Regions from separate parts of the Brevibacillus sp. HB2.2 genome, predicted to be linked through region 2. Evidence: riboswitches for the same ligand, from Rfam matches in the RefSeq annotation. Region 2 holds a riboswitch; each other region holds the start of a gene.
The links. Region 2 has a riboswitch for S-adenosylmethionine ahead of metH (methionine synthase). Riboswitches for the same ligand answer to the same signal wherever they lie in the genome.
Positions count from the first base shown of each region.

Region 1: another riboswitch for S-adenosylmethionine. It lies ahead of HP401_RS04485 (sugar ABC transporter substrate-binding protein); the one in region 2 lies ahead of metH (methionine synthase).
Region 3: another riboswitch for S-adenosylmethionine. It lies ahead of HP401_RS08285 (homoserine dehydrogenase); the one in region 2 lies ahead of metH (methionine synthase).
Region 4: another riboswitch for S-adenosylmethionine. It lies ahead of HP401_RS25595 (methionine ABC transporter ATP-binding protein); the one in region 2 lies ahead of metH (methionine synthase).

Region 1 covers NZ_JABSUV010000004.1:185,199-193,115, forward strand. Annotated here, with positions in the region: gene HP401_RS04470 (hypothetical protein) at 1-684, shown strand, start outside; partial or broken gene HP401_RS04475 (YetF domain-containing protein) at 744-902, shown strand; gene HP401_RS04480 (ATP-binding protein) at 967-2,220, opposite strand; SAM riboswitch class I at 2,423-2,542, shown strand; gene HP401_RS04485 (sugar ABC transporter substrate-binding protein) at 2,639-3,661, shown strand; gene HP401_RS04490 (sugar ABC transporter ATP-binding protein) at 3,755-5,245, shown strand; gene HP401_RS04495 (ABC transporter permease) at 5,247-6,245, shown strand; gene HP401_RS04500 (hypothetical protein) at 6,511-6,759, shown strand; gene HP401_RS04505 (DUF2085 domain-containing protein) at 6,768-7,097, shown strand; gene map (type I methionyl aminopeptidase) at 7,220-7,917, shown strand, end outside.
Region 2 covers NZ_JABSUV010000005.1:95,550-103,466, reverse strand. Annotated here, with positions in the region: gene HP401_RS05330 (hypothetical protein) at 1-248, opposite strand, end outside; gene HP401_RS05325 (sigma-70 family RNA polymerase sigma factor) at 447-1,019, shown strand; gene HP401_RS05320 (YcdB/YcdC domain-containing protein) at 1,010-3,214, shown strand; gene HP401_RS05315 (YjcZ family sporulation protein) at 3,280-3,387, opposite strand; SAM riboswitch class I at 3,601-3,702, shown strand; gene metH (methionine synthase) at 3,824-7,270, shown strand; gene HP401_RS05305 (bifunctional homocysteine S-methyltransferase/methylenetetrahydrofolate reductase) at 7,303-7,917, shown strand, end outside.
Region 3 covers NZ_JABSUV010000009.1:19,224-27,140, reverse strand. Annotated here, with positions in the region: gene HP401_RS08295 (VOC family protein) at 1-406, opposite strand, end outside; gene HP401_RS08290 (CapA family protein) at 485-1,654, shown strand; gene HP401_RS08285 (homoserine dehydrogenase) at 1,668-2,933, opposite strand; SAM riboswitch class I at 3,020-3,133, opposite strand; SAM riboswitch class I at 3,199-3,305, opposite strand; gene HP401_RS30145 (hypothetical protein) at 3,400-3,534, opposite strand; cobalamin riboswitch at 3,694-3,899, opposite strand; gene HP401_RS08280 (DinB family protein) at 3,933-4,448, opposite strand; gene HP401_RS08275 (cyclase family protein) at 4,466-5,107, opposite strand; gene HP401_RS08270 (Gfo/Idh/MocA family protein) at 5,129-6,118, opposite strand; gene zwf (glucose-6-phosphate dehydrogenase) at 6,142-7,641, opposite strand; gene kynB (arylformamidase) at 7,739-7,917, opposite strand, start outside.
Region 4 covers NZ_JABSUV010000048.1:6,652-14,568, forward strand. Annotated here, with positions in the region: gene HP401_RS25580 (spore germination protein) at 1-721, shown strand, start outside; gene HP401_RS25585 (GerAB/ArcD/ProY family transporter) at 733-1,857, shown strand; gene HP401_RS25590 (Ger(x)C family spore germination protein) at 1,857-3,017, shown strand; SAM riboswitch class I at 3,125-3,240, shown strand; gene HP401_RS25595 (methionine ABC transporter ATP-binding protein) at 3,341-4,354, shown strand; gene HP401_RS25600 (methionine ABC transporter permease) at 4,355-5,020, shown strand; gene HP401_RS25605 (MetQ/NlpA family ABC transporter substrate-binding protein) at 5,081-5,920, shown strand; gene HP401_RS25610 (peptide ABC transporter substrate-binding protein) at 6,109-7,755, shown strand; gene HP401_RS25615 (SRPBCC family protein) at 7,814-7,917, opposite strand, start outside.

The DNA.
Region 1 (7,917 bases), on a different contig from region 2:
GGCAAGAAGACAATGGTTGCATCGGCAAAAGAGGCTGCGGCTGCCATGGAGTTCTTCGGCCAGAAGGTGGAGGGCTTCACATTTACGGCGAGTAATGTGCCCGAATATATGCTGGGAGACAACGAACGAGAATACCAGGCCAAAAAAGGTGAGCGATTCATGCAGCTGACTACCGTCAACAATCGGGCAGCAGCGTTCAAGATCTCTTATCCTGAGCTACGAGAAGGTGATCCGACACTTACTATCGCAGAATTGCAGGAGAGAGCGATCTTGTTTTTAGAGCCGTATTTGGATTCACGGGTGAAGACGGTTCGTATGCAGGAGCAAGTGTATGTGATGGGCAGACAGGTTGAATTGAAATTTGTCCGAGAAATAAACGGCGTAATGGTGCCGGATCAGTATTATAAGGTCACGATCGACGGGCAGACAGGAGAAATTATCGGGGTGAAATTGACATTCCCGCATGAGCAGGAGGGCTTCGCAGATGTAGCCAAAGTGATTTCACCAGAAGAGGCGGCGCAGGTTTATCTCCAACATCATCCGCTCAGTCCTCGCTATGTCTTCCCGCTTGATAACAATTACAATAAGATTCAAGAGCAACCAGTCTTGGTCTATTCGGCAGAAATACTGAAAAACAATGGGGATGTGGATGCCATTACGGGAGAATGGCTGCCACTCCAATAATGATAGACACCAGGGGGAAACTCCTGGTGTTTTGTTTTGCATAATGCCTTCCCAGAAATTGGTTTGGCAGAATGGTTACATTTGAACCGACCGTCATTTTCCACAACGGGGCTTTTCACATCAAAAACTTGAAAAAAATCCGCTACTCGCTCGATAATGTCCTCCAAATGCTTCGAGAAAAAGATATTTTTGACCTGGCAGAGATTGATTTGGCTATACCCCCGTTGCATCATTAGCGACCGAATGGAAAAAGGCACAGTCCCTCTGCAAAATTGCATGAAGTCACTGTGCCTTATACGGGAGCATAATGGTGAACTTGGTTCCTACTCGTGGTTTACTTGATACATTGACCGTTCCGCCAATCGCATGAATGACATGATAGGAATACGTCAATCCAAGGCCGGTCCCAGTTGTTTTCGTAGAAAAGTAAATCGTTCCGAGACGGCTAATCTGTCCTGCATCCATGCCGACACCGTTATCCTTGATGACCAACAGGGCTTTGTTTCGCTCGATGAGCAAGTCCAGGGAGACTTTTCCGTCCGAAATATCCGAGCACGCCTCGATCGCATTTTTGATGAAATTCACCAACACTTGCTTGAACTCGTCTGGATTGGCCTTGATCGTCACAGGTCTCTCAAAGTCTTGCAGCGTAAGCTCCACGTTATGCATATTGGCAAAGGGGAGCATCACCTCGCGGATGGCATGCAAATGCTCGCTAAGATTAATGATCTCATGTCGTTCCTTGAGCGGCTTGGAAATCGCAAGGTACTCGGTCAAAATGGCTTCTGTGCGTTGAACTTCATCGAGACTGATGCGAATGTATTGATCGACTTTTACCAAATTTTCCGGACATTCCTGTATTAATTTCAAAAAGCCTTTGACTGCTGTCAGCGGATTGCGAACCTCGTGTGCAAGCGATGCAGCAACATGGCTCATCGTCTGGATTTTTTCGTTTTGCGCGTGGCGGATAAACAGCTCCTTATCCGAAACGCATTTGCTGAAAAGCGACATTAATAACCAGAGGCCGAAAAAGTTTTGAATAGGAATCGCTATGGTGTAGTAAACGAGGTGTTGGGTTACATACGTGGGAAAAAAGTAATAAGTAGTCCCTAAAGCAACCGTAGAAAAAATCGCACTCGTCATAAAAAGATACAGTGTTTTCCGATAACTGGCTTTGTAGTGTCGATACAAAAAGAGTGACAAGACAAAATTGACTGTAAGGATCAGCAAGGCAACCCATGTTCCTTCGCCACCAAGGTAGTACCGATAAACCAAGGCTTCAATCAGAAGGAGCAAGGCAATCTCGATTCCGCCATAAACTAGTCCGAAAAATATGATGACATGTCGGATATCAAAAAACATGCCATTCGTGACACTTGGGGCGAAGGTCATCGCGAGAAACATGCAGGCTGAGCTGGTGATGGCAATAAAGGAACGGCTGTAGTTCCTCATTTTGTCACGGTAATAAATGTTGAAAAACACAAACGGGATAATGGCGAAAAACCATTGAAGAATAACTTCTTTTAATAGACTCATGTAGCATCCCCATCGCAAATATTTGCTAGGCTTGTATCAATCTACGATAATTCGACAAGACACAACAAAATCCCTCTTGATGTTACAGAAGAAACTGGAATATTTATCAAGAAAATTCTTTCGGTAAACCTAGTTGACAGATAGGTAATTGCCAGATTATATTCTGTATATACTTATACAAACGTTTTGAAAATAGAAACTACTCTTATCAAGAGAAGGCTGAGGGAATGGCCCTATGAAGCCCGGCAACCTAGCACGAGAGAATCCGTTCTTTCGAGCCAAGGTGCTAACTCCAACAGGTAGAATACCTGACAGATAAGAGGCGAGAATCTTGTCGATTTTTGTCCTCTTTCTCTGTGAAAGAGGATTTTTTGCTTTTCTCAAAAGTTTTGTAAAAGAAAAAAGGGGGAGCATCTCAATGAAAAAGAAACTCGGTCTGATCACATCACTTGTTTTGGTAGCTTCTGTTCTCGTGACGGCATGCGGCAGTGGGGCAACAACAGGAACCGGCAGCACAAACGGCGGTGCTTCCGGAGAGAAGGCAAAGAGAATCGCACTGATCATGCGCCAAAACGTAGGGACGTTCTCCGCTCAATACATCAATGGCGTGAAGAAAGAGGTGGAGAAAAACGGGGGCGAGTTGACCGTATTCAACGCAGATACTGATCTGGCAAAAATGGCGTCCAACCTCGATGCTGCTGTGAACCAAAGGTTTGATGGCATTCTGATCGACCATGGTACGGCAGAAGCGTTGCAGCAGGGCACGCAAAAGGCCGTGGATAAAAAAATCCCGGTTGTCCTGTTTGATACAGACATCAACATTCCGGGTGTGCCAGTTGTGGCGCAGGATGACAACAAGTTGGCAGAGCTGAGCCTGGAAAAGCTGGCGGCAGATACAAACGGCAAAGGCAACATCGTAAAAGTTTGGGTAGCTGGCTTTGCGCCAATGGAAAAACGCCAAGTGACGTACGAAGCTTTCCAGAAGAAATACCCGGACTTGAAAGAAATTGCGGCATTCGGTTCTGCTACCAACAATACGGCTCTCGATACACAAACGCAGATGGAAGCGATCTTGAAAAAGTATCCGAATAAAGGCGACATCACAGCAGTATGGGCAGCTTGGGATGAATTTGCCAAAGGGGCGACACGTGCCATCCAACAAGCAGGACGTACGGAAATCAAAGTATACTCCATCGATTTGAGCGATGAGGATCTGCAAATGATCCAGGCAGAAAACTCTCCGTGGGCAGCGACGGCAGCGGTAGACCCATCCAATATCGGACGCATCCATGCCCAAACCGTGTTCCAAAAAATCAAAGGCGAGCAAGTGCCAGACAACGTGAAGCTGAACCCAGTGCTGGTGAAACAAGAAGACCTGCCGAAGGATAAAAAAGTAACGATGGGCGACCTGTCCCAATACGTACAAGAGTGGGGCAAGTAAGAACCAAATTGGCTTTTCCCGTTGAGCTGTATCCGTCAACGGGATTTTTCCTTATAGAGGTGGGAACACGCAGGTTAACAGGAGGTGTGAAAAATGTCCACATTGCAGATGAAAGGGATGGAGAAGCAGTTTTCTGGGGTTCCTGCCCTGCGATCCGTCGATTTTGAGGTGCGCGCAGGAGAGGTTCACGCACTGCTCGGAGCCAATGGTGCGGGAAAGAGTACCCTGATGAAAATTCTCACGGGAGCGTATCAGGCAGATGGCGGTACGATCACCATCGATGGACAGGCCGTGTCGATTCAATCTCCGCAGGACGCCAAAGCACAGGGCATTCAATGTGTATATCAGGAAGTAGACACCGCCTTGATCCCGTATTTGAGTGTCGCCGAAAACATACTGGCGGACCAGCTCGTCCAGGCGAAAACCAAGGGGCTGATCAACTGGCAGAGCTTGTACAACGAAACGGAGCAGATTTTAAAAAACTTCGGCTTTTCCATTCCGGTGAGGATGCTCGTCGAAGAATGTACGCTGTCGGAAAAGCAATTGATTTTGATTGCACGGGCGACCGTTCAAAAGGCAAAGTACGTCATTTTCGATGAACCGACAGCGCCGTTGAGCACGAAGGAGAGCGAACGGCTGTTTCAAATCATTGCGCAGTTGAAAAAAGCTGGAGTCGGGATCATTTATATCTCCCATCGCCTGCCGGAAATCTTTGAAATCTGTGACCGGATCACCATCATGCGCGATGGACAGCATGTTGTGACCACAGAGACGGCGAAGACCAATATGGACGAAGTGATTGCGAACATGCTGGGCAAAAGCTTCGACGAGGAGTTCCCGAAGCTTGCTGTGCCGATTGGCGAAACGTTTTTTGAGGCGTCTGGTGTGGCTGGCGGCAAGGTACACGGAGTCGACTTGCAGGTTCGCGAGGGAGAAATCGTGGGTGTCGTCGGTCTGGTTGGGGCAGGGAAGACTGAGCTCGCTCGATTGCTCTTCGGTGCGGATGAGGCAAAGGCTGGAGCTGTTCGATTGCATGGAACACGTATCCAACTGCGCTCGCCAAAAGACGCCGTCGATGCCGGAATCGTTCTCGTCCCGGAGGAGAGGCGCAAAGAAGGGATTTTCGTAGAGGAGTCCGTGCAGAACAACCTGTCTGTCGCCTCGTTGAAAAAGAAGTCCTGGCTCGGTTTTATCAAAAGAGGGGCGGAAGCGGCTAACGCAAGAGAGCTGGTGCAGCGCCTTGGTGTAAAAACAGCCGACATCAAGCAGCTGGTCGGTTTTCTCAGCGGCGGAAACCAGCAAAAAGTCGCGATAGGGAAATGGCTGGATACAAACGCTCACCTCTTTATGTTTGACGAGCCGACAAAAGGGGTGGATATTGGCGCGAAAAGCGATATTTACCGCCTGATCGGAAATCTTGCCGAGCAGAAAAAGGGCGTCCTGTATTTCTCCTGTGAGTTTCAGGAGGTCATCGGGATCGCAGACCGGATTCTCGTCATGTTCGAGGGCAAGATCGTGAAGGAATTGAGTCGCGAGGAAGCAACACAAGAGCTGATTATGTACTACGCAAGCGGAGGTGAGTAACGTGGCAGATAAAAAGTTTAGCTTGTTTGATTTTGTTTACAAATACGGAACGGTTGCAGTCATCGTCATTGTCATGTTGTTATTCAGTCTGACCAACCCGTATTTCTTCACGTACGACAACCTGACGGACATTCTTCGCTCCATCTCGATTGTGACATTTGTCGCGATAGGCGTTACGTTCTCGCTGATTGTCGGAGGCTTTGATTTGTCTGTAGGATCGACGGTTTCATTGACCACGGTCGTTTCTGCTTCGATGATGGTTTGGTACGAACAAGGAGTCTTCACGACTTTGGTTGTTCCCATTGCACTCAGCTTGCTCGTCGGGCTGGTCAACGCTTTTCTGGTCGTGAAAATCCGCATTCCTGATTTGCTGGCTACTCTGGCGATGCTCTACATCGTCAACGGCATTCATATGACGTATTCCCAAGGCTACTCGATCTACGCAAACATGCCGATGCAGGACGGCTCGCAGGCTCCGGGAAAATTCCAGGAATGGTTCTTGTGGCTGGGCCAAGGAGAAATTCTCTCCGTTCCTGTTCCGGTTATCCTGACCTTTTTACTTGTCGCGATCACGCATGTGTACCTGACCTATACGAGACAAGGGCGGATGCTGTACATGACAGGTGGTAATTTGGAAGCAGCCCGTCTGTCGGGGATTCCTGTGAATCGCTATCGTACCTTGGCTTATGTGCTTTCTGCTCTTTTTGCGGGCTTGGGCGGGATGCTCTTGGCAGCGCGAATCGGTACCGGGCAGGTGAGTAGCGGCGGCTCCATGCTGATGGATGCAGTCGCGGCTGCTTTTGTAGGCTTCTCCGTATTCGGTGCAGGAAAGCCAAACGTTTTTGGTACATTTGTGGGCGCCATTCTGATCGGGGTGCTGCTCAACGGCATGACGATGCTCAATCTGCCGTATTACGCGTACGATATTATTAAGGGGACGGTTTTGGCGCTTGCACTGGCTGTGACCTATTATCAATTGCGGAGAAAACGAAACGCTTAGAATAGAAACGTTCTTCTCATCTTCCTACTATTCCCTTCTCTTTTTTGAAGCTAAGTATTGTTCTTACGCAAGTGAGACAAATGCGAAAGCAATTTCAAATAAAGAGAAGGGATGTTGTTTTTATCGGCTTACATCCGCACGTACAGAGCGGTATAAATATGTGGACACTATAACAAATCAGCAGGGTCGATGACTTCACGCCCGAACGTAACGCACAGTTGAAACTGCAGATACTCTTTCCCGTAGAAAGAAAAGAAGGGAGAGGGTGTATCTGTTTTTTGTTGGATTAACGCTTTGCATGATCGCATGGATTGCGGGAGGCGTATTTCTGTATCAAGGGGATTATGTGACAGGAGGAGTCTTGCTCATACTTGGTCTTCTCGTTTTCATTAGCATGATCCTCTATTATTCGACAAACCGGAAAAAGCGTAAAAATGGTTCGCCAGATTGCAGCTATCTTCCCGTTGATTGTCCGGATTGTGATACACCAGATTGCGATTGCAAGCCAGATTGAGGGAGCTGATGATGATCAATACGCAGTGGATTCCCTGTCATCGACGAGCAGATCGTTCCTTTTCTATCGGTGGTAAGAAAATGCCCCTATGTGCCAGGTGTGTTTCGATCCTAGTTGGATACCTGCCGGCGCCTGTTTTTGCAGGAATGCATATCGTGACCTCTTACTATTTGATTGGACTGCTTTTATTGCCCATGCTGATTGATGGCTTTACCCAACATTGGAAGTGGCGAACAAGCAATAACAAGCTGCGTTTTTTCACAGGATTCAGTTTTGGAATCGGACAGTCTTTGCTCATTTCGAATGTTGTTTGGTTTTTGGTAGAGAGACTGGGGTGAAGCTAGATAAGGGTCACAGAGGGTGCTTCTGGGGTTCTTTGTTTTTTCAACAGGTTGCGATTGGCAATGAAAAATGTTCCAATGTAGAGGAATCATTACATTCGTAGACAGGAGGGCAACATATGTCGATTCAAAATGAACATGATTTGATTTGTTTGAAACGGATCGGTAGCATTGTGGCAGAAGCACGGGAGACGATGCTCAAAGCAGTGCGGGCGGGCGTGACAACAAAAGAACTCGACCGGATTGGCGGAGAGATCTTGGCAAAGTACGGAGCGCGGTCTGCACCGAATATTACGTATGATTTTCCAGGGCATACATGCATCAGTGTCAATCACATTGTTGCGCATGGCATCCCTGATGATACAGTTCTGCAAAATGGCGATATCATCAATATTGACGTCTCGGCGGAGCTGGATGGTTATTTTGCCGATACAGGTGCTTCAATTGTTGTAGGGGAAGGTGAGCCTGAGAAGCAATCCTTATGCGAATGCGCAGAGGAGTCGCTGTACAAGGCATTGGATGCAGCAAAGGCGGGATCAAAGCTAAGCCAAATTGGTCGCATTGTTCACCAGGAGGCCAGGAAAAAGGGCTTTACAGTCGTCAAAAACCTTACGGGCCATGGCATCGGCAAAAGCTTGCATGAAGAGCCTTCTTACATTTTGAATTACTATGACAAAAAGGAAAGACGCTTGCTCACAGAAGGTCTCGTGTTGGCAATAGAAACATTCATCTCAACGGGGACGGAATATGTGGATGATGGCAGGGACGGTTGGGCGCTCATTACGCCTGATAAGAGTTACGTAGCTCAATACGAGCA
Region 2 (7,917 bases):
TGATAAGGCTGTTCGCCAAACATAATCGCTAAAATATCGTCGGATTCAATCGGCAGGAAGTGATCGTAATCGTCTCTTCTGCCTCCCTCGGACAAGTTAATGTGGGACAAAAAATAGTGGAGATAATGTTCCCCGGTTTCGGTATTCTTAACGATGGAGTAGGTTTCAAATTCGGATTTGGATAGTTCTTTTATGGTCTCCAAACAGGACAGAAATTTGTCTTTTTCACGTGCTTGCATGTCATCCATGTCATCTCGTTCCTTTCGCTCTACAATAAGCCTCATGATAGCAAAAGCAATGTGCGCTGACAATGAAAGCTACGCAGCGGAGTGCAGCAGTGGAAGAAGGGAAAAGGATTATAAATAAAATAGTTGGATAATCTTGTCACAAAAATAAGCCAGCTGGATCAAATACATATCAACACGAAACAAGGAGGTGAACAGTACGTGAATGCAAGTGCCAAAAGTAGCGAAGCGGACTGGACGCTGCAATTGACCAACGAGGAGAAGCTGACGAGACTCATGAGCGAGTACGGAGACAACATCGTGCAGCTCGCCTACTTGATCGTAAAGGATCGGGGAATCGCGGAAGACATCACCCAGGAGGTGTTCCTGAAGGCGTATCGGGGTCTAGATCAGTTCCGCCATCAGAGTAGCGTGAAAACGTGGCTTTACCGAATCGCAATCAACGAGTCCCGCAAATATTTGCGTTCGTGGTCCTTTCGCCAGATTTTTTCTACATACCTCTCCAAAGAGGAAGCACCCCCGGAAGAGGTCGACACCGCAAGCGTTGAATCGGCAGTCATCGGACGAATGAGCAAGGTACAAGTAGCGGAGCAGGTGATGAAGCTCTCGCCGCTGTACCGAAAAGTCATGGTACTTCATTACTATGAAGATTTGTCGATAAGAGAGATGGCGCAAGTGCTGGATATTTCAGAAGATGCCGTACGAACCCAATTGTCACGGGCCCGAAAACATTTTAAGGCATTGTGTGAAAAGGAGGGATTGGAATGGACGTAGATAAGCAAATGCGTGAAGCAGTACGAAGCGCAAGTGAGGAATCAGTGGAGGAAGTGAGGTTTACAAAAGAGATGGAATTACGAATAAAAGGTGCGATTGCAAAAAATAAACACAAGAATCGAAACAGAATTTTCGTGGCTGGTTCGCTGGCAGCTTGCTTGGCGGTTACTGCTGTGGGAATGCACCAGCAAGGCTGGTTTCCACAGATGCCAAGTGGCAAGAATGTAACGAATGCGATTGCAACGACTGCTACGAAAACAAATAATAAAGAGGCAAATCAGAACAGTGTAATGGTGTCGGCGGAAGATGCCGTCTTACCATTGAAAAAAGTGATTCCAGCCTTGAGCAAGATGACAATAAGAGTGGATCGTACAAGCTATGGATTCAGTGCACTAACTTTACTGGAAGGGGATACTGCGCGTGCCAATGTTGTCTATGATACACAGACAGGACAAATTGAGAGCTTTACAATTGATGGTGATCGAGGAGAACAGAAGGAAGAGAAATTGCCATCAGCCAAGACTGCGGAGAACGCAGCAAGCGCATTTCTTCAAGCTTTTTTAGGGGAGGAAAGTAAGACCTATCAGCTCGTCGAGACTCAGATCTACACCGACGAGCATATGGTAAAAGGCCCATGGATGAGCGTGAATTATCAACGGATCGAAAACGGCCAGCCCGTTCCGTTCGACGTATTGTCGGTTGGAATTGACGAACGTGAGCAAGTCGCGTTTTTCGGGCGATTGAACAAGAGCGAACAAGCCTTTTTCACCAAGCTGACAGATGCCATGCCCGATTTGAGCCCATCCCTTCTTCTTTTGGATAAAGAAAAGAACCACGATGGCATGTCATTCATTTTGGGGAAAACGAACAAAGAGGGTCATGAAGTTTCTCTTGTGATCACTGGCAATGGTCAAGCATTGGAACATTATAGGCTTCTGTTTAAGGATGAAAAGGAAGCAAAGAGTCAGAAAAGAGCAGAAGGAGCAAAAGCATTGGAGCAAGAGCGACAGTTCCTGAACAAGCTGCTCGGGGCTGATAGCGAGAACTATCAGTTGTTGGACGCCAACCATCCGGGATTGTACCTGAGATACTATAACGGGATGCCGGTGTTGTCTGATGAAATAAGCATCGAAACAACCGACTCTGGCCACCTCGAATATTTCAATAAGGGGCTCGAATCATTTGAGCCGTCGCAGTACCCGGATGTATCGACTGCTGTGTCAGAAGAGGTAGCCATCAAAGAGCTGAGCGAGCATATGAAGCTTCGGTACGTGCAGAATCCGAGAATACAGCCACAATCAAATCAAGGGGATATGTGGCAGCCCATTCTGGAGTACACACCAGCTGTTTCCTTCATGCAAAGAGGACGTGAAGATGGTCAGGAGTGGTATATCGATGCGACCAATGGCAAGATGGTGTATGGAACGGGAGATAACGGGCTTGCTTTTGATCAGTTGAATACGAAGGAAGCACATCCGATCGAATCTCCAAAGGAATACGTCAAGGTTCGCTCCAAGGATGAGGCAAAAGTGTTGCTGCAAGCGGAATTCGGCATACAAGTGGATGACTCGACCTATAGAGAGAGTAACCGTGACGGACGCAAGGAATACGTCTGGAATGATAAAAATGACAAGTATATCGGCGTAGAAGTTCTCGCAGAAACAGGCAGTGTCGTCGGGCTGGGGTCACCGCGATCCGATACAGCAGTGACAGTCAAACGCGAGCAAGCGGAAGAGGCTGCACTTGCCTTTCTGCCTAAATACGTTGATCCAGGCATAAAAGAAGTGCAATTGGCGCAAGTCATACAGCCAGACGAAACGAATCCTGTGTCTTCGGGCGAATGGGAATTCAGATATCTCATGAGCAAGGATGGCATTCCAGTACAGGATCGCTGGCCGAAAGCGGCTTATTCAGTAACAGTCGATCCGTCTTCTGGCAAAGTGACAAAGTTCGAAAACTACAGAGAGACGCACGAGTTGGTGGAGCTTCCAGGATCCGACGAGATCGTCTCGAAAGACAAGGCTGTTGAGGCGTATTTACGAGTCATGCCTTTAAAGCTGGTCTATTTGAGGAGAGATGTGGATGGGCAAAAATTAGCTCAACCAAAGCTGGCGTATGTGCCGTGGAGTGACGAAAAGCTGGCGTTCAAATACATTACCCTGGATGCCGTGACAGGCAAGATCATCACCAAATAACAAGAAAAAAAGGCTATCCCGCAGCCATTCCTGATGGCTTTTGGGATAGCCTTTTTTACACGTATCTAACAGTCGTCACAGGAGCACCCGATAATAACCAACAGGATAAACAGCACGAGCACGATTGCGAAGCAGTCACCGAAGAATCCGTTACCGCAGAAAGATGTACTCATCTTTGTTTCCCCTCCTTTCCGTTATACTCCAGTCTATACACGAATGCCGATATTGGACTGGGCGGATGCCCAGCTTAGGCAAAAATGGGCGCGTAAGAGGGGAGGCTCCGTAAAAAATAGACAATTCACAATTGACGGGGAGACAAAGGGGGTGTTAAGATACTTGCAAACATTCAAGACATTTCGCAAACTAACTAAATGACAAGTGTACGACTCTTATCCAGAGAGGCAGAGGGACTGGCCTGATGAAGCCTCGGCAACCGGTAAAAATCCGGTGCCAATTCCAGCAAAGCTACGTGCTTTGAAAGATAAGAGGATGTCTCAGGCGTTTTCGTATCTGCTGACAAATCCTCTTCTTTCAAAGAAGAGGATTTTTTTATTTTATTTACCCAATTATGGAGAATAAGCCGATGCAAGGGAGAAAAGGGGCACGTCAATGAAACCAACTTTTCGCGAACAGCTTTCCCGGAAAATTCTGATTCTGGACGGTGCAATGGGCACCATGCTTCAACAGGCGAACCTGACCGCTGATGATTTCGGCGGTGAAGCCTATGATGGCTGTAATGAACTCCTGAACCTGACCAGACCAGATGTGATCCGTTCGATTCATGAGAAATATTTAGAGGCGGGCGCAGACATTGTCGAGACAAATACATTTGGTGCTGCTTCCGTTGTTTTGGCTGAGTACGATGTGGCAGAGAAGGACCTTGAGATCAATATAGCGGCAGCGCGCTTGGCCAGAGAAGCGGTGGATGCCTATTCCACGGAGGAGTGGCCACGTTTTGTAGCAGGTGCAATGGGACCTACGACCAAAACCCTTTCATTGACAGGCGGTGTCACTTTCGAAGAGCTGGTCGAGGCGTATTATCGTCAGGCAAAAGGTCTGATTCTCGGTGGCTCCGATGTTCTTCTTCTGGAAACCTCGCAAGATACGTTGAACGTCAAGGCTGGCGGAATCGGGATTCGCAAAGCTTTTGAAGAGCTTGGACAGGAGCTTCCGGTGATGCTGTCAGGTACGATTGAGCCGATGGGCACGACGCTGGCGGGCCAAAACATCGAGGCGTTTTACATCTCCTTGGAGCATATAAAGCCTGTCTCTATCGGTCTGAACTGTGCCACAGGCCCCGAGTTCATGCGCGATCATCTGCGGACTCTGTCAGGAATTGCCCAATGTGCGGTCAGCTGTTATCCGAATGCAGGCTTGCCAGACGAGAACGGCCATTACCATGAAACGCCACAGGGACTTGCTTCGAAAATGCGAGCATTCGCTGAACAGGGCTGGATAAACGTCGCTGGCGGCTGCTGTGGAACAACGCCTGACCATATTCAAGCGATGGCAGAAGCCTTGAAAGACTGCAAGCCACGCAGTACAGCTGTAGAACCGCTGAGCGCGGTCTCCGGGATCGAGGTCGTTTACGTCGAAGATGACAATCGTCCCTTGCTAGTTGGGGAGAGGACCAACGTCATCGGTTCCAAAAAATTTCGTGAAATGATTGCAGCCGGTCACTATGAAGAAGCATCTGATATTGCCCGGGCTCAAGTAAAACGCGGCGCACACGTCATCGATATATGCTTGGCTGACCCCGACCGTGATGAATATGAAGATATGGAAAAATTCCTACAGTTCATCGTGAAAAAAGTAAAAGCGCCCCTCATGATCGACTCGACAGATGCCAAGGTCATGGAGCTGGGACTTCGTTATTCGCAAGGAAAGGCTATTCTCAACTCAATCAACTTGGAAGACGGGTTGGAGCGATTTGAGGAAGTCGTTCCACTTATTCACAAGTTCGGTGCCTCTGTTGTCGTTGGAACGATTGAGGAAGCGGGTATGGCGATCACTCGCGAAAAGAAGCTGGAGGTCGCGCAACGCTCGTACGACATTCTTGTCAACCAGTATGGAATAAAGCCACAGGATATTATTTTCGATCCACTCGTCTTCCCAGTAGGGACAGGGGATGAACAATACATCGGCTCTGCAAAGGAAACCGTAGAAGGCATTCGTTTGATCAAACAAGCAATGCCGGCTTGCAAGACGATCCTGGGTGTCAGTAACGTTTCCTTCGGCTTGCCTCCTGCGGGGCGGGAAGTGCTGAATGCGGTCTTCTTATACCATACCACTCTCGCAGGGCTTGATTACGCCATCGTCAACACGGAAAAGCTGGAGCGATACGCTTCGATTCCAGAAAACGAGAGAAAGCTGGCAGAAGCTCTTCTATTCGAGACAAATGATGAGACATTGGCGGCCTTCACCGAATTTTATCGCCAAAAGAAAAAGGAAGTCAGTGTGGAGGTCTCCTCGTTAACGCTCGAAGAACGCTTGGCCCGTTATGTAGTCGAAGGCTCCAAGGATGGTCTGGTGGAAGACCTGAAGCTGGCTCTGGATAAATACGCACCGCTCGAGATCATCAACGGTCCGTTGATGACGGGGATGGAAGAGGTCGGTCGCCTGTTCAACGGCAACCAGCTGATCGTGGCAGAAGTATTGCAGAGCGCGGAAGTCATGAAGGCATCCGTATCGTTTTTAGAGCCATTCATGGAAAAAAGCGATGCTGCTGCCAAGGGGAAAATCTTGTTGGCGACAGTCAAGGGCGATGTACACGACATCGGGAAAAACCTCGTGGAAATTATTTTGTCAAACAACGGCTACAATGTCGTGAACCTGGGGATCAAGGTACCGCCAGAGCAACTAATTGCCGCATGCAGAGAAGAAAAGCCGGATGCCATCGGTCTGTCTGGACTCTTGGTAAAATCCGCGCAGCAAATGGTCATTACTGCACAAGACCTGCGTGATGCAGGCATTGATATCCCGATGATGGTTGGCGGTGCGGCGTTGACGCGCAAGTTCACATCGAATCGGATCGCACCGGAATACCGTGGAATTGTTTTATACGCAAAAGACGCCATGGATGGTCTGGACCTCGTGAATCGTCTACAAAATCCGGAAGAACGTGATCGCTTGGTAGAGGAACAGCAGCATCTGCTGGAAGCTGTCGCAACGGCTCAGCCTGTTGTCGAGGAGAAAAAAGCACCTTTGCCAGCTCGTTCAGCCATTAGCAGAACCGTTCCAATCCATCTGCCGCCCGATTGTGAACGACATGTTCTGCGACAATACCCGCTGAGCCATCTGCAACCGTATTTAAACCTGCGGATGCTCCTCGGAAAACACCTCGGTGTACGCGGAAATGTAGATAGATTGATAGAGGAAGGCGACGAGAAGGTACTGGAACTGTACGGCATTGTGGAAGAGCTATTAAATGAAGCGAAGCAAAAAGGAACCATTACGACACACGGTGTGTATCAGTTCTTCCCGGCTCAGTCAGATGGCAACGATATTTTGGTCTATGATCCAAAAGACCACAGCAAGCTGCTGGAGCGCTTTTCGTTCCCACGTCAGCTGGAAGAACCTCATCTCTGCCTGTCCGACTTCTTGCGACCGGTGGAGAGCAAGGAAATGGATTATGTCGGATTCCTGACCGTAACGGCTGGGGGCGGGATTCGCGAAAAATCAACAGAGCTCAAGGAGCGTGGTGACTACTTGCGCTCTCATGTCCTCCAAGCCTTGGCATTGGAGCTGGCAGAGGCATTTGCTGAGAGAATTCACCACGTCATGCGCGACGTGTGGGGCATACCGGATCCGGTTGAGATGACAATGCTAGAACGTTTCGGAGCTAGATATCAAGGCATTCGAGTCTCCTTCGGTTACCCTGCGTGCCCGAACCTGGAAGATCAGGCGCAGTTATTCCGTCTATTGCGTCCAGAGGATATCGGCGTTCAGCTGACAGAGGGCTTCATGATGGAGCCAGAGGCTTCCGTATCGGCGATGGTATTTGCTCACCCAGAAGCGCGTTATTTCAACGCAGGTCCATCTATTTTTGAAGTGTAAAAATAAATGAAAATGGGAGAGAAGGGATTGAGTTGACGACGAGAAAGAGAGATTTACGAGCCTACTTGAAAGACCATCTCCTAGTAGGTGATGGTGCAATGGCGACCCAGCTGCACGGGCTGGGCGTCCCGGTTGGCGTCAGCTTTGAGGAGCTGTGTTTGTCCAACCCTCGTTTGGTGCATGAAGTTCATACGTCTTATTACCAGGCCGGTGCGCGTTTCCTAGAGACAAATACGTATTCTGCCAACCGAGATGCATTAAGCCGTTACGGTCTGGAGCATAAGGTAGCGCGGATTAACCGGCTTGCAGTCGCCATTGCTAGGGAAGCCGCACAGGATGATGCTTATGTAGCTGGGAGCATTGGATCGATTTTGGCTGGACGGGTGAAGAAAAAGGTTTTGGATGAATACCGTGACCAGTATGAGGAACAGGCCATTGCCCTGTTACATGCAGGGGTAGACGGACTGATTCTGGAGACGTTCTTGGACTTGGAGGAGCTGCTTCTGGCGATCGAGGTAATTCGCCCGCTCACAGATGTCCCTGTAATCGCGCAGTTAGCCACTTTGGAAGTAGGGCGCACACGTGATGGTTACGCTTTGACAGATGCCTTTTCCGAGCTGAAAGCAGCGGGCGCTGACGTGGTCGGA
Region 3 (7,917 bases), on a different contig from region 2:
CAGCATCTTCGAGGAACAACATCCGCCATCGAAGCGTCGTGCCATCCTCACGTGTACGACTTCCCGCAACAGGTCCCGTAACCTGCAAGCCTTGGCTTCGCAAGCGCTCTGCCCACGCATCCATCTCGTTGGTCCGAAGCGCAATCTGGCCAAATCCTTCTCCCTTTGCCTCATCTTCGATGCTTTGACGTATGAGCGGATTCTCTGATTGTCGAGCAAGCTCAGGGTGTTCAACCGCCAAAAACTCAACATAGGAAAGCCCGAAATAACTAAGGCTATTCCATGTCCCCCAAGACGCATGACGCCCTCCAGCTACCGCATGAAAACCCGCTTGGCAAAATTGCTCTGCTGCTTCCTGAGGAGTCCGATGTACAAAATGAACCAAATGATCAAAAGTTAATTGCACCTTTTTTCTCCCCTTTTTCGTATTACTTATAGGATATCAAAATTCATTTATGTAAGGATAGAAAGACAAGGGGGAAAAATGAACGAGAACAGATCAAGCCGGATACATGCTCGGCGCAAGCGCTCACGCAGAAAATGGGCACGTGTGGGAAAGAACACGCTCCTCTTTAGCGTGTTGGCCATCTTCGTCGTCGGAACCTACTACCTATTCCAAACTGCCATGGATAGAGAACATGCCAACCCGAACACCCAGCCTGCTCCTGATAATACCGCGAACCAAAAGTCTTCCGTGCAGCTCACCTTTGTCGGTGACATTATGATGTCAGGAAACGTTGAGAAAACCTTACTTGCAAACAGCTATGACTACCCATACAAACATGTAAGCTCGCTCTTTTTGCAAGATGATATCACCATTGCCAATTTGGAGACGCCGATTACCGCCACAGGTGTTGCTGCTCAAAACAAGGAGTATGTTTACAAATCATCGCCACTTGCTGTTCCTGCCATGAAAAACGCTGGAATTGATGTGGTGAATCTGGCCAATAACCACTCCATGGACCAAGGCATTCCGGGATTGCTGGATACCTTTGACGCTTTAGACGAAAACCGAATAAAATACGTCGGTGCCGGTAAGGATGCCAGCCGCGCCTATTCACCTGTTTTCCTAGAAAAGAACGGCATCAAGATTGCGATTCTCGGCTTCAGCAGGGTCATTCCCGAAACGAGCTGGTTTGCAGGGAATTCCCAACCAGGTATGGCCGCTTCCTATGATCCTACACTAGCAGTGAAAGCGATTCAGGATGCGAACAGCCAAGCGGATCTCGTGGTGGTGATTGCACACTGGGGCAAAGAACGCTCCGATTATCCTGTCGATCATCAAAAGGAGCTGTCTCGTGCCTACATCGATGCTGGTGCAGATTTGGTTGTCGGCGGTCATCCCCACGTACTGCAAGGCTTTGAACGATACAACGACAAATGGATTGCGTATAGTCTTGGCAATTTCATTTTCACACGATCAAACGAACCCAAGACTTGGGAAACAATGGTCCTGCAAGCAAACTGCTCCAAAAGTGGTGATTGTGAGCTGACGATGCTTCCCTATCATGCAGAATTGGGACAGGCTGTACCCATGAATGAAAGCAACGGAGCTGCCCTATTAAAGCGCATTGAATCCATTTCTGAGCATGTCGACATACAAAGTGACGGGCGTGTGCAGCCACGTGTAAAGGCAGTGGAGACTGCTCCCTGATAAAAGAAGCCGTTTACGCAGATTCAAGAATAGGGAAGCAGCGCACTTCTAAGCCAAAATCATTTTTCAATAAGGACTCATGCTGTTCACTGATTCCCGTCACAATCAACCCTGCGCGCAAGACGCCCCCCAAATCGAATTGAACTTTTAGTTTATGCACGTTCACTCCTGCCTGCTGAAGGAAATGCAAGACACGATCTGGCGTCGCAGTATGACATGAGCCCTCCAGATAACATAGGACGTGTTCTGCCGAATCCACCGTGCCTCCAGCTTTGTCAGCCGTTTTTTCTTTCCAGGTAGGATGCGGTGTGAATGGCTGTGTCAATAAATAGGCCAAATCCTCCACGACTGCACTTGCTGTTGGGAGCTCTCCTGCCCCTCTTCCTGTAAACAACAAGTCTCCCACGATGTTGCCGGATAGCTGGACAGCATTAAACGCATCGTGGATTTGCGCCAACGGATGGCTCAGCGGAAGCATGGTTGGTTCAACAGATAGGCGAATGCCTTTTTCGGCTTGATAAGCCTGCGCGATCAGCTTAATCCGGTACCCTAAGTCGCTTGCAATCCGAATGTGACCTGCAGACAAATCTGCAATTCCTTTGCGAACAACATCCGCTAAAGGCAGCGATTCCCCATAAACAAGCTGTGCCAGGATATACAATTTGTACATAGCATCAAAGCCTTCTACATCCGAACGAGGGTCTGCTTCCGCATAGCCCAGCTCCTGTGCTTGCTTGAGCACCTCCTGGTAGGAGAGCTGCTCTGCTTCCATTTTCGTCAAAATGAAGTTCGTTGTTCCGTTGAGAATACCGCGAACGCCTTGGATATCGTTCGTACGCAGGAACTGCCGGAGCACACTCAAGATCGGGATACCCCCAGCCACACTCGCTTCATAGGCAAGATGCACTTGATGCTGATTTGCCAAATCGACTAGCTCTGTTCCTTTTTTCGCCAGGAGTTCTTTGTTGGCGGTTACCACATGGCAGCCCTTTTCGATCAAAGCACGTACGTAGTCATAGGTAGGTTCTACACCGCCCATGACCTCCACCACAATATCCACATCGCTTCTCAATACATCCTCAAAATCTGTCGTCAGTAAAGCCGGGTCGACATGAACCGCCCGCTCTTTTTCCGAGTCACGCACCAATGCCTTGACGATCTCAATTCGTTTTCCCAGACGAGAAGCCAGCTTCTCCTGTTGTGAACGGATCGTTTTGATTACGCCCCCACCCACTGTCCCCAATCCCAATAATCCCACACGTACTACTTCTGCACTCATCCTGACCACCCCATACTCCGAATTTTAGATAAAAAGAAAAGCCATCTTCGATAAGAAGAAGGCTTGATAGCAGCTAATGCTCCCCCTCCTTATCTCCCAGGACACGTATATGTCCTGCAGGAATTGGCACCTTGTCACAAAATATACGTGACGGTTGCCGGGCTTCATCGGGCCAGTCCCTCCACCTCTCTGGATAAAGAAAATATGAAATTAAAAAAACCTTCTTCGCTAAGAAGAAGGTTGATCTACTAATAGAGTAACCCGCTTCTTATCTTTCGAGACGAAACGTCTCGCAGGAATTGGCACCTTGTTGCAATATGCAACGGTTGCCGGGCTTCATCGGGCCAGACCCTCCACCTCTCTGGATAAGAACCATTTATGCTGTTGAGCTTTATTCTAAGAAATTCCAAGGCAAGCGTCAACAAAATTCTTTCTTTTCTGATTGCAAGCTGATTTGGCAAGGATTTCATTTGTGGGTGAACAGGCTTTCTACCTCTTCCATACTGCAGCAAGCACAATGAAACACGCCCTCCTGGCATTCCTCAAGCTGCTCTTTTTCCACAACATATCCGCACCATTGGCAAATAAAAAGTTGCATCATTGCTCGCCCTCCTTTTCTATTATTCTGCCCAAAATAAAAAGAGCATTTTCCGCTCGACCGTAATGATCGTTAGAAAATGCCAGAAAAGGAGGGGCATACATGTCCACTCGCTGTTTTTCGCAAGCCATCTCTAACACCTCCCTATCTCCCGTAGGTCTATCAGTGTTGTCGAAACAGGCAGGTCTCCTGACTATGGGTTCATCGCCTAGCGTCGCCTTCCCCGTCTATTTTGATAGACCAGTGGCTTGTTGGACGCTGACTCCCCTCTTACAGTGGCGGGACCGTGTCGGATTTGCACCGAGCTTCCCTATTATCCTTGTGGCGAGTTGGTTACGCCCTAAGGAACCTGTTTCCACCTATGAAATTGTCTATTTTCACTGCTACCTTCAGATTTTACCTTACCCCAAATACCGCTCTTTCAAAATGCGAGTGTGATGAGCTTCATGTCCAGCAATCACATAGGCCAATGTCCTTGCAGATAGCTTGTTTCCGTTGGCAAGTCCTGTACGCAACCACGCTTCTGGAGAGATCCCTCGCACCAAAGCGATGGTGGAAGCACGGACAGCCTTATACTCTTCCAGTAAATCAGACAGGTCTCTTAGCTGAAAACACCCGTGTTCAACAAAAGCATTCTCATCAAATCCGACGAGGGGTGTCTGATCTCCTCTTGCGATTCTCAGCAAGCGGTAGCTCATGATGCGTTCTGCATCGATGAGATGACCCAACACCTCTTTAACCGTCCATTTGCCTGGCGCATACCGATAATCAATTTGCTCGGGGGCAAGGGACGAAAATAACGCGACGATCCTCTCTCCTTGCTGCGTGAGGATCGTTTGGAACTCCCCCTCCGGTACAAGACCCATGTAATAGTCAAAATAAGCAGCGTATTCATCGCGCTCTGGTCGTCTGAGCATATGTTTCCCACTCCTCGTCATTCAGTTTCAATAGACAAGTTACTATGTAAACCTTCAAACAATAGGACCCTTGCCGGGGCTGCATCTGTGCCAACCAGCTTGAGTGGTGCAGCTACCAGAAAATACTCGCCTGGCGGGACCTCTGCTAGCCGCAAGCCTTCCACGACAATGACTCCCGCCGCAAACAATTTTTTATGTGTGGGGTGACCTTCCTGGCTGCGTTCGATTCCAAGTGCATCGGTACCAATGCCACGAACCCCCAACTCACTTACATATTCCGCCCCTTCTTCAGACAGAAAGATAAATTCAAAGGAGAACGCCTCTTCAAAAGAGTTTTTCGTTTTAAACAGGACAAAATCTCCTCGCTCAAGATCGAAGCTCTCCAAGTCAGCGCGAGTGATCCTGTCCTCGACCGCTGTGAGATCAAGAACTTTACACTTGCCCACTAGCTTCTCCAAGGAAATACTCTCAAATGTATCACCAGCATTGACCATGTGCAGGGGAGCATCCACATGGGTACCCGTGTGGAGGTCCATGTCGATTCTCGATTCTGTTACATAACCGTTGGTAGCGGTACGTATTTTCGGCTGCTTTTCAGGCTTGTTTTTATACACCGTCATTCCTTCGTACACGGTGGCGGTCACATCATACATTTTCATCCCAAACGCCCTCCCTTTTGCCTACTGTTTTTTTCGATCCGCTGGAAAAACAATCCCCATCTGCCTTCTCGCTTCATCCATGACCTGCATGGCCATTTTGGAAACTTCATGCGAATTCGTTGCAGATTGTCTGGCCCCGATCTTCGCCAAGTGTAGGAATTCTCTTATTTCATAATGCATGGTCTTCGGGGTCTGCGGCCTTGCTACTTGCTCGGTTCGACCGTCCCTGTAACGAATGTCCACTTCTTTGAGATGGTTGATTCGATCGATCACCATCGTTGCGTCCTCCCCTTGAATTTCTGCTGGCTGATAGGAGGTCGTAATTTTCGAGAAGCTAATGATGGCATCCATCTCTCGATACTTCAACAACATACTGCCTTCTCCGTCCACTCCAGAATCAAGCACGATTCCTTCTGCTTTGATCACGTCTGGTTTGCCAAAAAGGATGAGTAACGGATAAAGACAATAAATACCAATGTCCATCAAGGCTCCGTTTGAAAAAGCAGGATCAAAAGCACGTAAAACCTTCCCTTCGCGGTAGGCGTCATAGCGCGAAGAATATTGGCAATTGCTAGCAATATAACGTCGTACTTTTCCCAGCTTGTGCAGGTTGTCTTGTATCGCAAAAAAATTCGGCAACAGTGTAGATTTGACAGCTTCCATGAGCAGCACGTCATTTCTTTTCGCTGCCTCGATCATTTCTTCTACCTCAATCGCATTAGAAGCCAGGGGTTTTTCACACAATACGTGCAGCCCCGCTTCCATGCACTGGATCGCTTGTTCCGCGTGGCAGGAGTTGGGGCTTGCAATATAGACCGCGTCGATATTTTTGCTTGTAACCATTTCTTCTAGGCTGCTATAGGCGAATGGAGCATGGTACTTGTCCGCGATTTCTTTGGCGCGTTCGATGGTACGTGAATAAACAGCCTGAAGAGAAAATCCTTCTACTTCTTGACCAGCCTGGATAAATTCCTCGGTGATCCAGTTCGTTCCGATTACGCCAAATCGCATCTCATCCGCTCCCTTTTCTTTTTCTATCTCGTTGCAGTGACTGGCAGTCGTTCTTCGACCTTATCCAGCCACCACACGAATCCGTCTGCTGCAAGCAATTGCTCTGCGGCCTTTGGTCCGAATGAGCCTGCTTCGTACGTAAAGAGCGGCACCAAATTTTCAGCGAAGGCTTCCAAAATCGGTGTCACCCACTCCCACGACAGCCGGACCTCATCCCAATGCGCAAAGTAAGTGGAATCCCCTCGGAGTGCATCGAACAAGAGCAGCTCGTACGCTTCTGGCACGTCTTTTGTCCCTGAACTGAAATCTACCGTCACCGGCTCAATCTTACCGCTATTTGTCGGATTCTTACTATTTACCTGCAAAGCAATACCTTCATTTGGATTCACACTGATGATCAACAAATTAGGCGATGGCGTTTCATTTTGCTCTTGATATAGCTTTTCGTGCGGATTTTTGAACTCAATGACGATCCTGGTTGATTTCTCTTGCAGTCTTTTTCCCGTGCGAATATAAAAAGGTACCCCTTCCCAAAACGGGTCATCAATCCAGACACGCGTGGCAATATACGTTTCTGTCATGGAAACGGGATCGACACCAGGCTCGTCCCTGTAGCGAGCTACAGGCGTTCCTTGAATATGTCCTGCGCTATACTGACCGCGAATCACGTGGGTCCCGACTTCTTCTTTCTTCATCGGGCGCACGGCTGCCATCACCTTGCGTTTTTCTTCGCGGATATGAGCAGATGTGATTCGCTTCGGAAGCTGCATGGCGATAATCATCAGCATTTGCAGCATGTGATTTTGGAGCATGTCCCGCAGTGCTCCGGCTGGCTCGTAATATCCAGCCCGGTCCTCGACACCGACCGTTTCATTCGCCGTAATTTGTACGTTGGCGATGTATTGATTGTTCCAGAGAGCCTGGAAAACCGGGTTCGCGAATTCGAGAGCTTCGAGGTTTTGCACCATCGGTTTCCCCAAGTAATGGTCAATGCGATATATTTCTTCTTCTGAAAATGCTTTTCCCAGCTTTTCATTCAATTCTTTCGCGGATTGCAAATCATGCCCAAACGGTTTTTCAATGATCAGACGCTTCCAGCCTGTCGTTGAACCCAGTCCGCTTTCTTTGACATTGGTTGCAATTCCATCGAAAAATTGCGGGGCCACTGACAAGTAAAACATCCGGTTTTGCGGAATCTGCAGCTCTTGCTCTCTTTGTAGGACCAGATCATGTAACGTTACATAAGCACGCGGTTCCATGACATCTACTTCCGCATAGCGACAAACAGACAAGAAAACATCTAGCTCGCGGGAATCAATCTGGGCGCGACGGGAAAATTCATGGACAGACTGGCGAACAGATTCCTGAAATTCGTCATCAGACCAGGCCCTTCTCCCCACACCAATAATCGAAAAGGCAGCAGGCAACTTTTGATCTACAAATAAGGTAAAGAGCGCAGGGAAAATTTTGCGTTTGGCTAAATCTCCTGTCGCACCAAAAAGGACAAAGGTCATCGCTTCCATCTATTTTTTCATTCCCTTCATACATACGCCGTGATGATGGTTTTTGTGGTTACCCTGTTATTATTCGAGAAAATCACTGCTTTATCAATATGTAGCGTTACGAACGACGCAAGATTGCACGTACCGGACTTCCATCTGCTTCTACTAAAGGAAGCGGCAGTGCGATCAATTCATAATCACCCGGTTCTACATGATCGAGGAGAAGCCCCTCCAAAATATGAATATCATGCTGGTGAAGCCCATGATGAGCAGCCAGTTCCTTACTGTCCAACGGAT
Region 4 (7,917 bases), on a different contig from region 2:
CGGGCCTACCACCCTGTTGCAATTTTTTCAGTCGCCAGATGACTATTACTTGCGTTGGAGTCTTGCTACCTTCAACAGGCTCATGCGCATCTTTGCCATGATTTTGTCCCTGATCCTCACGCCGATCTATGTGGCAGCCCTGACCTATCATTACGAGATGGTTCCAGCTGACCTCTTGCTTTCGCTCGCGCAATCACGCTCTCGGGTACCGTTCCCGCCGTTGTGGGAGGCCCTCTTGATGGAGCTGATCATTGAACTTTTGCGGGAAGCGGGAGCGAGACTGCCGACCAAGGTCGGTCAGACGATTGGTATTGTGGGCGGTATTGTTATCGGACAAGCTATCGTTCAGGCCGGATTCACGAGCAATATCTTGATTATTATCGTTGCCCTCGGCGCTTTGTCATCCTTTATTGCGCCTAGCTATATGATCGGTTCTACGATCCGGGTGGTTCGTTTTCCGATGATTTTTCTGGCAGGTGTGCTGGGTGCATTAGGCATTGTGGTCGGATTTAGTTTTTTGGCCAGTCACTTGCTTCGCCAGACCAGCTTGGGGCGTCCGTATATGTACCCGATTTATCCCGTGCGATTTTCAGATTGGAAGGATGGCTTTATACGCGCTCCCTTATCCTCCCTTTCGGAACGCCTCAAGTTTTTTAACCCAAAACGAATATCGCGCTTTGACAGGGGTAGAGCCAAAGAGAAGAAAGACATTGACGAGTAAGCGAGGCGGCCATGAATATCAACATCGATGTAAGTAAGGATAATACGATAACGGCATTTCTTGCAGGGGTTCTTGTGCATGGCACGCAGGTAGGGATGGGCATTTTGGGCTTCCAACGAATCATTGCCAGGGAAGCGGGGCACGATGCTTGGATATCTGTCATACTCGCAGCTTTGTTTACTCATCTTACGGTGATGACCATTAACAAGACCTTGCAAAAATACCCCTCAGCGGATATTTACGGAATCCAGGAAGATGTGTATGGAAAGTGGCTGGGTACAGCCATTAGCATCATTTATTTGACCTATTTTTTTGTGTCCGCTGGAGTCATTTTACGTACCTACATTGAAGTTGTCCAAACCTGGATGTTTCCGAATTTACCTACGTGGGTTCTGTCAGGGATTATCCTGTTTCTAGCGTTTTACACAGTCGTAGGGGGGATAAGAGTCATCGCAGGCTATGCGTTTTTTTCCGTTATGGTCACGATGTGGATGATATTTGAGTTATATTTTCCCTTGAAATTTGCCAGGTGGGAATATTTGTTTCCCATCATGGACACCAGCCTAGAAAACCTTTTCAATGGAATGATTGCCATGTCTTTGACCAGTGCCGGCTTTGAGATTCTCTACGTTGCCTATCCTTATGTACAAAATAAAGAGAAGGTACACAAAAGTGTACAGTTGGGAGTGCTGGTGACGTATCTGATCTATTTGCTTGTTATGATTGTGGCGCTGGTCTTTTTTAGTCAGGGTCAGCTCATGAGAACGATTTGGGCGACACTCAATATGCAAAAGATGGTGTACCTCCCTATTCTGGAAAGGTTTGAACTGGTTGTCATTTCGTTTTGGCTTCTCGTAATTTTGCCGAATATCATGCTGTATTTGTGGGCTTCTGCCCGAGGTCTCAAGCGCTTGTTCGGATTTAATCTACGTCATTCATTGTATTGGATTATACCCGTGATCTATGTAGCCTCCTTGTCGTTACTTTCCAGACAGCAGATGAGTCGGATGACGACTATTTACTCGCATATAACTCTGTACATTATTTACGTGTACCCCTATTTTTTGTACCTGATGGTCTGGCTGAAGCAACGAAAGCAAAGGGTGAAACCAACCAGCAAAGGAGAGAGTGCCTGATGCTGCCTGTCCAAAAACATTGGATGCAGTTATCCAAGCGGTTTTTTGCGTTGTGGTGTTCATGTGTCCTTGTGTTGGCAGGCTGTTCAGATCGGCAAATTTTTGATGAGACAGGACTTGCCACGGCTGTCGGCTATGATCTGTTAAAGGATGGGGACGTTCGGGGGACAGCAATCATGCCCTCCATTAATCCAGAGGCGAAAGAAAAGATACAGGTTTTTTCAGCCATCGGTGAAACCAGCAAGGGAATTCGGGATCGGATAAATTTACAATCAGATAAAAGAGTATTGGGTGGGCAAATTCGTGTCGCACTCTACAATGAAAAATTGGCAAAACGTGGACTTGGTAGTATCGTTGACACGTTGTATCGGGATTCCTCTATTTCCAGCAGAGTTTATCTTTGCTTATTTGAAGGCGAAACATATGATATGTTAACGCATCGCTATTCGGAAGAAGGGAATATCGGAATCTATTTATACCGTATGATTGAGCAAAATATTGAGGGGGAAAAAATTCCGTCTTCCACCATGCATGAGTTTTTTCGGTCTTATTATGACAAAGGAATCGACCCGATCATGCCGTTCATTGCAAGAAAGGGAAATGAGCTGCAAATCAAGGGGATCGCATTGTTTCAAGGGGATCGTTATGTAGGGTGGATCACACCTAAGGAAGCCTTTTTAATCAAGCTTATGCATGGGAAATTCAGGATTGGCAGCTACGATACTTCTGTCCCTGCTCATATTTTTGGCGAGGTACCCAAGAATCGCGGAAGTAAAAAAGACCGTGTGCAGCTTGTCTTTGATACGATTTCCAGCCATTCAAAAATCGAGCTGACCCAAGTATCTCCCCCGATCTTTGATATTCACATCCGATTAAATGCGCGGATTTTGGAATTAACCCTCCCGCTGAAGCTAGAGAATACCAGGTTGATGAAAATCATGGAACATGCACTGGAAGAAGAGCTCGGAAAAGAACTGCAGAAAGTAGTCCACAAATTGCAGGACCTCAATGTCGATCCCGCTGGTTTCGGGATCGTGTATCGCTCAAATAGCAGAGGGAAGGCAAATATGACGCAGGCTGAATGGAGAAAGATGTTCAAAGACGCGATATTTCGCTTTCACATAAAGTCAACCATCATCCGCAACGGCGTCATGGATTAAAAAACTTTTTCCTGCTATTACTATTGACGTGATATTTTCAAAAAGGATATAATCCGTCTTGTATCATCAAGAAATAGAAAAAACGAACATAATATACGTAGATATCTTTCTTATCAAGAGAGGCGGAGGGACAGGCCCTATGAAGCCCGGCAGCCGGTTCATTTTCGAATGAACGTCGCGGTGCCAATTCCTACAGGATTTTTGGATCTTGTACAGATGAGAAGGGTGGATGCGAACGTATACATTGCGTTGCAGCCCCTTTTTCGTTTGTGAAAAAGGGGTTTTTATATTTTTATCAAGATTATGGTCGGGAGGTGGATGCGTTGATCCAACTGCGTCATTTGCATAAAAGCTATCAAGTACAGGGTAAAACCATCCCAGCGTTAACGGGGATCGACCTTTCCATAGAGCAAGGCGAAATATACGGGATTATCGGACACTCTGGTGCAGGGAAAAGTACGTTGATCCGGTGCATCAATTTGCTAGAGCGCCCAACTTCGGGGGAAGTTATTGTGGACGGCGTCGATTTGACGAAGCTGGATGAAGGGAAGCTGCAAGAAAAGCGCCGCTCAATCGGCATGATTTTTCAGCATTTCAACTTGCTGTCTTCTTCAACGGTCGGCGAAAATGTTGCTTTTCCGCTCAAGCTGGCAAAGCGTTCGAAGGCAGAGATTGATAAGAAAGTAAACGAGCTGCTGAAGCTGGTTGGCTTGGAGGCACATAAGGACAAATATCCGTCTCAGCTGTCTGGCGGACAGAAGCAGCGTGTCGGGATTGCCCGTGCGCTCGCGAATGATCCAAAAGTGCTGCTCTGCGACGAAGCGACATCGGCTCTCGATCCGCAGACGACGAACTCCATTCTGGCACTGCTCTTGGACATCAACCGCAAGCTGGGCTTGACCATTGTGTTGATTACCCACGAGATGCACGTCATTCGCTCCATTTGTGATCGTGTCGGCGTGATTGATGGAGGAAAAATCGTCGAGTCAGGTAACGTACTGGATGTATTCCTTCGTCCAAAGCATCCGACGACACAAGAATTCGTGGAGCAAGTAGCCGATTCTACAGAGCTGCGCGAAGCGGTCGAACACGAAAAGGCTTCGGGGAACCGCACGATTGCTCGTGTCACCTTCCTCGGGGAAAAAACATACCAGCCGATCCTGTTCCAAACCATGCAAGAGACTGGTACGGTGTTCAGCATTTTGCAGGGAACGATTTCTCGCATGAAAGATACGCCGTATGGTCAGTTAGTGATCGAGCTGGAAGGCGATGTCGCACAGAATCAAAAGACCATCGAGACGCTGCGCCAACGTGGCTTGGAAGTAGAGGTGATATAAATGGACTGGACATTCGAAAATGTGGATTGGGCTGAAATCGGCGAAGGTACGATGGACACGCTCACGATGCTTGGCTTCTCCACTCTGTTTACCGTCCTGATTGGTTTGCCGTTGGGCATCATTCTGTTTTTGACTTCTCGCGGACAGCTTTTGCAAAACCGCACTTTTTATACGATTGCATCATTCGTTGTCAACGTATTGCGCTCGGTACCATTTATTATTCTGATGATCTTGCTGATTCCAGTGACGAAAATGATCGTAGGAACTTCACTCGGCGTACTGGGTGCCATTCCGCCGCTCGTATTTGGTGCCGCTCCGTTTTTCGCACGTTTGGTGGAAACCTCCCTGCGTGAGATTGATAAGGGCGTGATTGAGGCCGCACAATCTATGGGTGCTTCCAATTGGCAGATCGTCTGGAATGTCCTTTTGCCAGAGTCTAGATCTGGTCTAATCGCGGGTATTACGATCACGACGGTAACACTGGTCTCCTACACAGCAATGTCTGGGGTAATTGGCGGTGGTGGTTTGGGTGACTTGGCGATCCGATACGGTTATCAGCGTTTCCAAACCGATGTTATGGTTGTGACTGTTGTTATTTTGCTGGTGATGGTACAGATCTTACAATCGCTGGGGGACCGTCTGGTTCTGAAATTCAGCCGTAAATAGGATCTTTCCATATAGATTGTCAAAAAATAAAACGAAATACATGCAAGGGGGAAATCATTCATGAAAAAGCTAGTCGTATCTGTACTTTCTACTGTATTGGCATTTTCTTTGGCAGCTTGCGGAGGCAAAACCGAAACAGCACCTGCTCCAGCTGAAGGCGGCGCACAAGGCGGAAAACAGGAAGTAACATTGAAGGTAGGCGCTTCTCCCGTTCCACATGCAGCAATCTTGAAGTTCATTCAACCAAAACTGAAAGAACAAGGCGTGAACTTGGTAGTCCAAGAGTTCACTGATTACGTACAACCTAACGTTCAAGTGAACGAGAAACAACTCGACGCAAACTTCTTCCAGCACAAGCCTTACCTGGAAGACTTCAATAAAGGACAAAACATGAACCTGGTGCCAGTAGTGGCTGTACACATCGAGCCATTCGGCGCTTACAGCAAAAAAGTTAAATCTGTAGATGAATTAGCTGATGGCGCAACAATCGCGCTGCCAAACGACCCGACAAACAGCGGTCGCGCACTCGCACTCTTGGAGAAAAACGGCTTGATTAAGCTGAAAGAAGGCGCTGGCATCAGCGGTACAGTGAAAGATGTTGTTGAGAACAAGAAAAACCTGAAATTCAAAGAAGTTGAAGCAGCAATGCTGCCGCGCGTTCTGGAAGAAGTAGATTTGGCGCTGATCAACACGAACTACGCACTGGAAGCAAAGCTTGTTCCAACCAAAGACGCTCTGTTTATTGAAGATAAAGATACGCCATACGCAAACTTCTTGGTTGCTCGTCCTGACAACAAGGATTCCGAAGCCATTCAAAAGCTAGCAAAAGAACTGAACTCACCTGAAGTGAAAAAGTTCATTGAAGATGAATACAAAGGCGCGATTATTCCAGCGTTCTAATGTAGAAATTATTGATCGATCAACAAAAGCCCAACTGGCCGAAAAGCTGGTTGGGTTTTACTTTTGTTTATAATATGGTGAATTTTCATAAAATTAAATTAAATCTATACTAACCCCGTTTTCAACCCAATTCCGGTCGCGTATATTGTGTTTGAAACAGAAAAATACAGATAAGGGGGAATTTTCTGATGAAACGAAATCTCAAGTTGTTTCTCGGTGCGATGCTGGTCGCTGGAAGCGTGCTAGCTGGATGCTCCACGAGTACGCCATCGACGACAACCCCTCCAGCAGAGGGAAATGCAGCACCCGCTGAAAAGCCTGTAAATGCAAAGTTGCAGTTATTTCGGGCGAACATTGTGAGTGAGCCATCGACAGCGGACCCTGGTCTTGCGAAGGATGCCACTTCGGGAGCGATCATTCGTGCTACTTTTGATGGCTTGACTCGCTTCGATGCAAACGCAAAGCCAGTGAATTCAGTAGCATCCGATGTGAAGCTTTCAGATGACAAACTGGTGTATACGTTTACGCTCCGCGACTCCAAGTGGAGCAATGGAGACCCGGTAACTGCCCATGACTTCGTGTATGCATGGAAGCGTGCACTCGGCAAGACCTTTGGTGCCGAGTATGCCTATCAACTGTACTACATCAAAAATGCGAAGCCGATTCACGAAGGCAAGGCGAACCCCGACGAACTCGGTGCGAGGGCAATCGATGACAAAACACTGGAAGTCACGCTGGAGAATCCAACGCCTTACTTCTTGGAGCTGACGGCTTTCTACACGTACTACCCAGTTAACAAAAAAGTAGTGGAGGCTAATCCCAAATGGGCAAACGAAGCGGCGACGCACGTAAGCAACGGTCCATTTAAGATGACAGCGTGGGAGCACAAGAGCAAAATCGTGCTTGAAAAGAATGAGCACTACTGGGATAAAGACGTAGTAAAGCTCGATCGCATTGAGTTTGCGATGATCGAGGACGATAATACAGCGCTGTCCATGTTCGAGAACGGTGAGCTGGATTGGGCAGGCCAGCCACTCGGCGGACTTCCCACCGATGCGATTCCGACACTAAAAGAGGCGGGAAAACTCGTTGTTCATCCTAAAGCGACGATGTACTGGTACAAGATGAATACGACAAAAGGGCCGCTCAGCAATGTGAAAATTCGTAAAGCATTGGCATACTCGGTAGATCGTCAAACTATCGTAGATAACATCACACAAGTCGGACAGGTGCCAACGATGGGGATGTTGCCGCAATCCATGATTATCAAAAAAGACGGATACTTCAAGGATAATGATGTAGAAACAGCGAAAAAGCTGCTGGAAGAGGGCATGAAAGAACTCAACGTGACAACGCTGCCTCCGATCACCTTGTCTTACAATCCAAGCGACAGACATAAGAAAATTGCCGAAGCGATTCAGGACCAATGGAAACAAAAGCTGGGCATTGATATAAAGATCATGGTAAAGGAGGCTGCCGTTCATTTGCAGGATATGCATGAACTCAATTACGAGATGGGCCGTATCGGTTGGAATGCAGACTTTAATGATCCGATGAACTACCTGGAAATGTTCCGAGATGGCAAAACAGGCAACAACGACACGGGCTGGGAAGATCCGCGCTATCAAGAGCTGCTGAAACAGTCATCGGTAGAAACTGATCCAGAGAAACGCAAGCAGCTGTTTGCAGAGGCTGAGCAAATCTTTATGGATGCCATGCCGTTGATTCCGCTGTTTACGGATGTGGATGTGTGGGTGCAAAGTGACAAGGTAAAAGGCGTTCAAGTAGATGGGCTCGGATTTATCGACCTCAAGTGGGCAGAAATGACGGAGTAACGAATCAAACAAAAATCCCGAGGCCAACGAAATTTGCTGGTCTCGGGATTCTTTTGTATTAGAAGCCAAAATCAAGTGTCTTGCCTGTCTCCGCATACGTCTTGATCGACGAGAGCATCATCGGCCAATTGTTGCTGGCACTTGCGTGGGAGGGATGGTTTT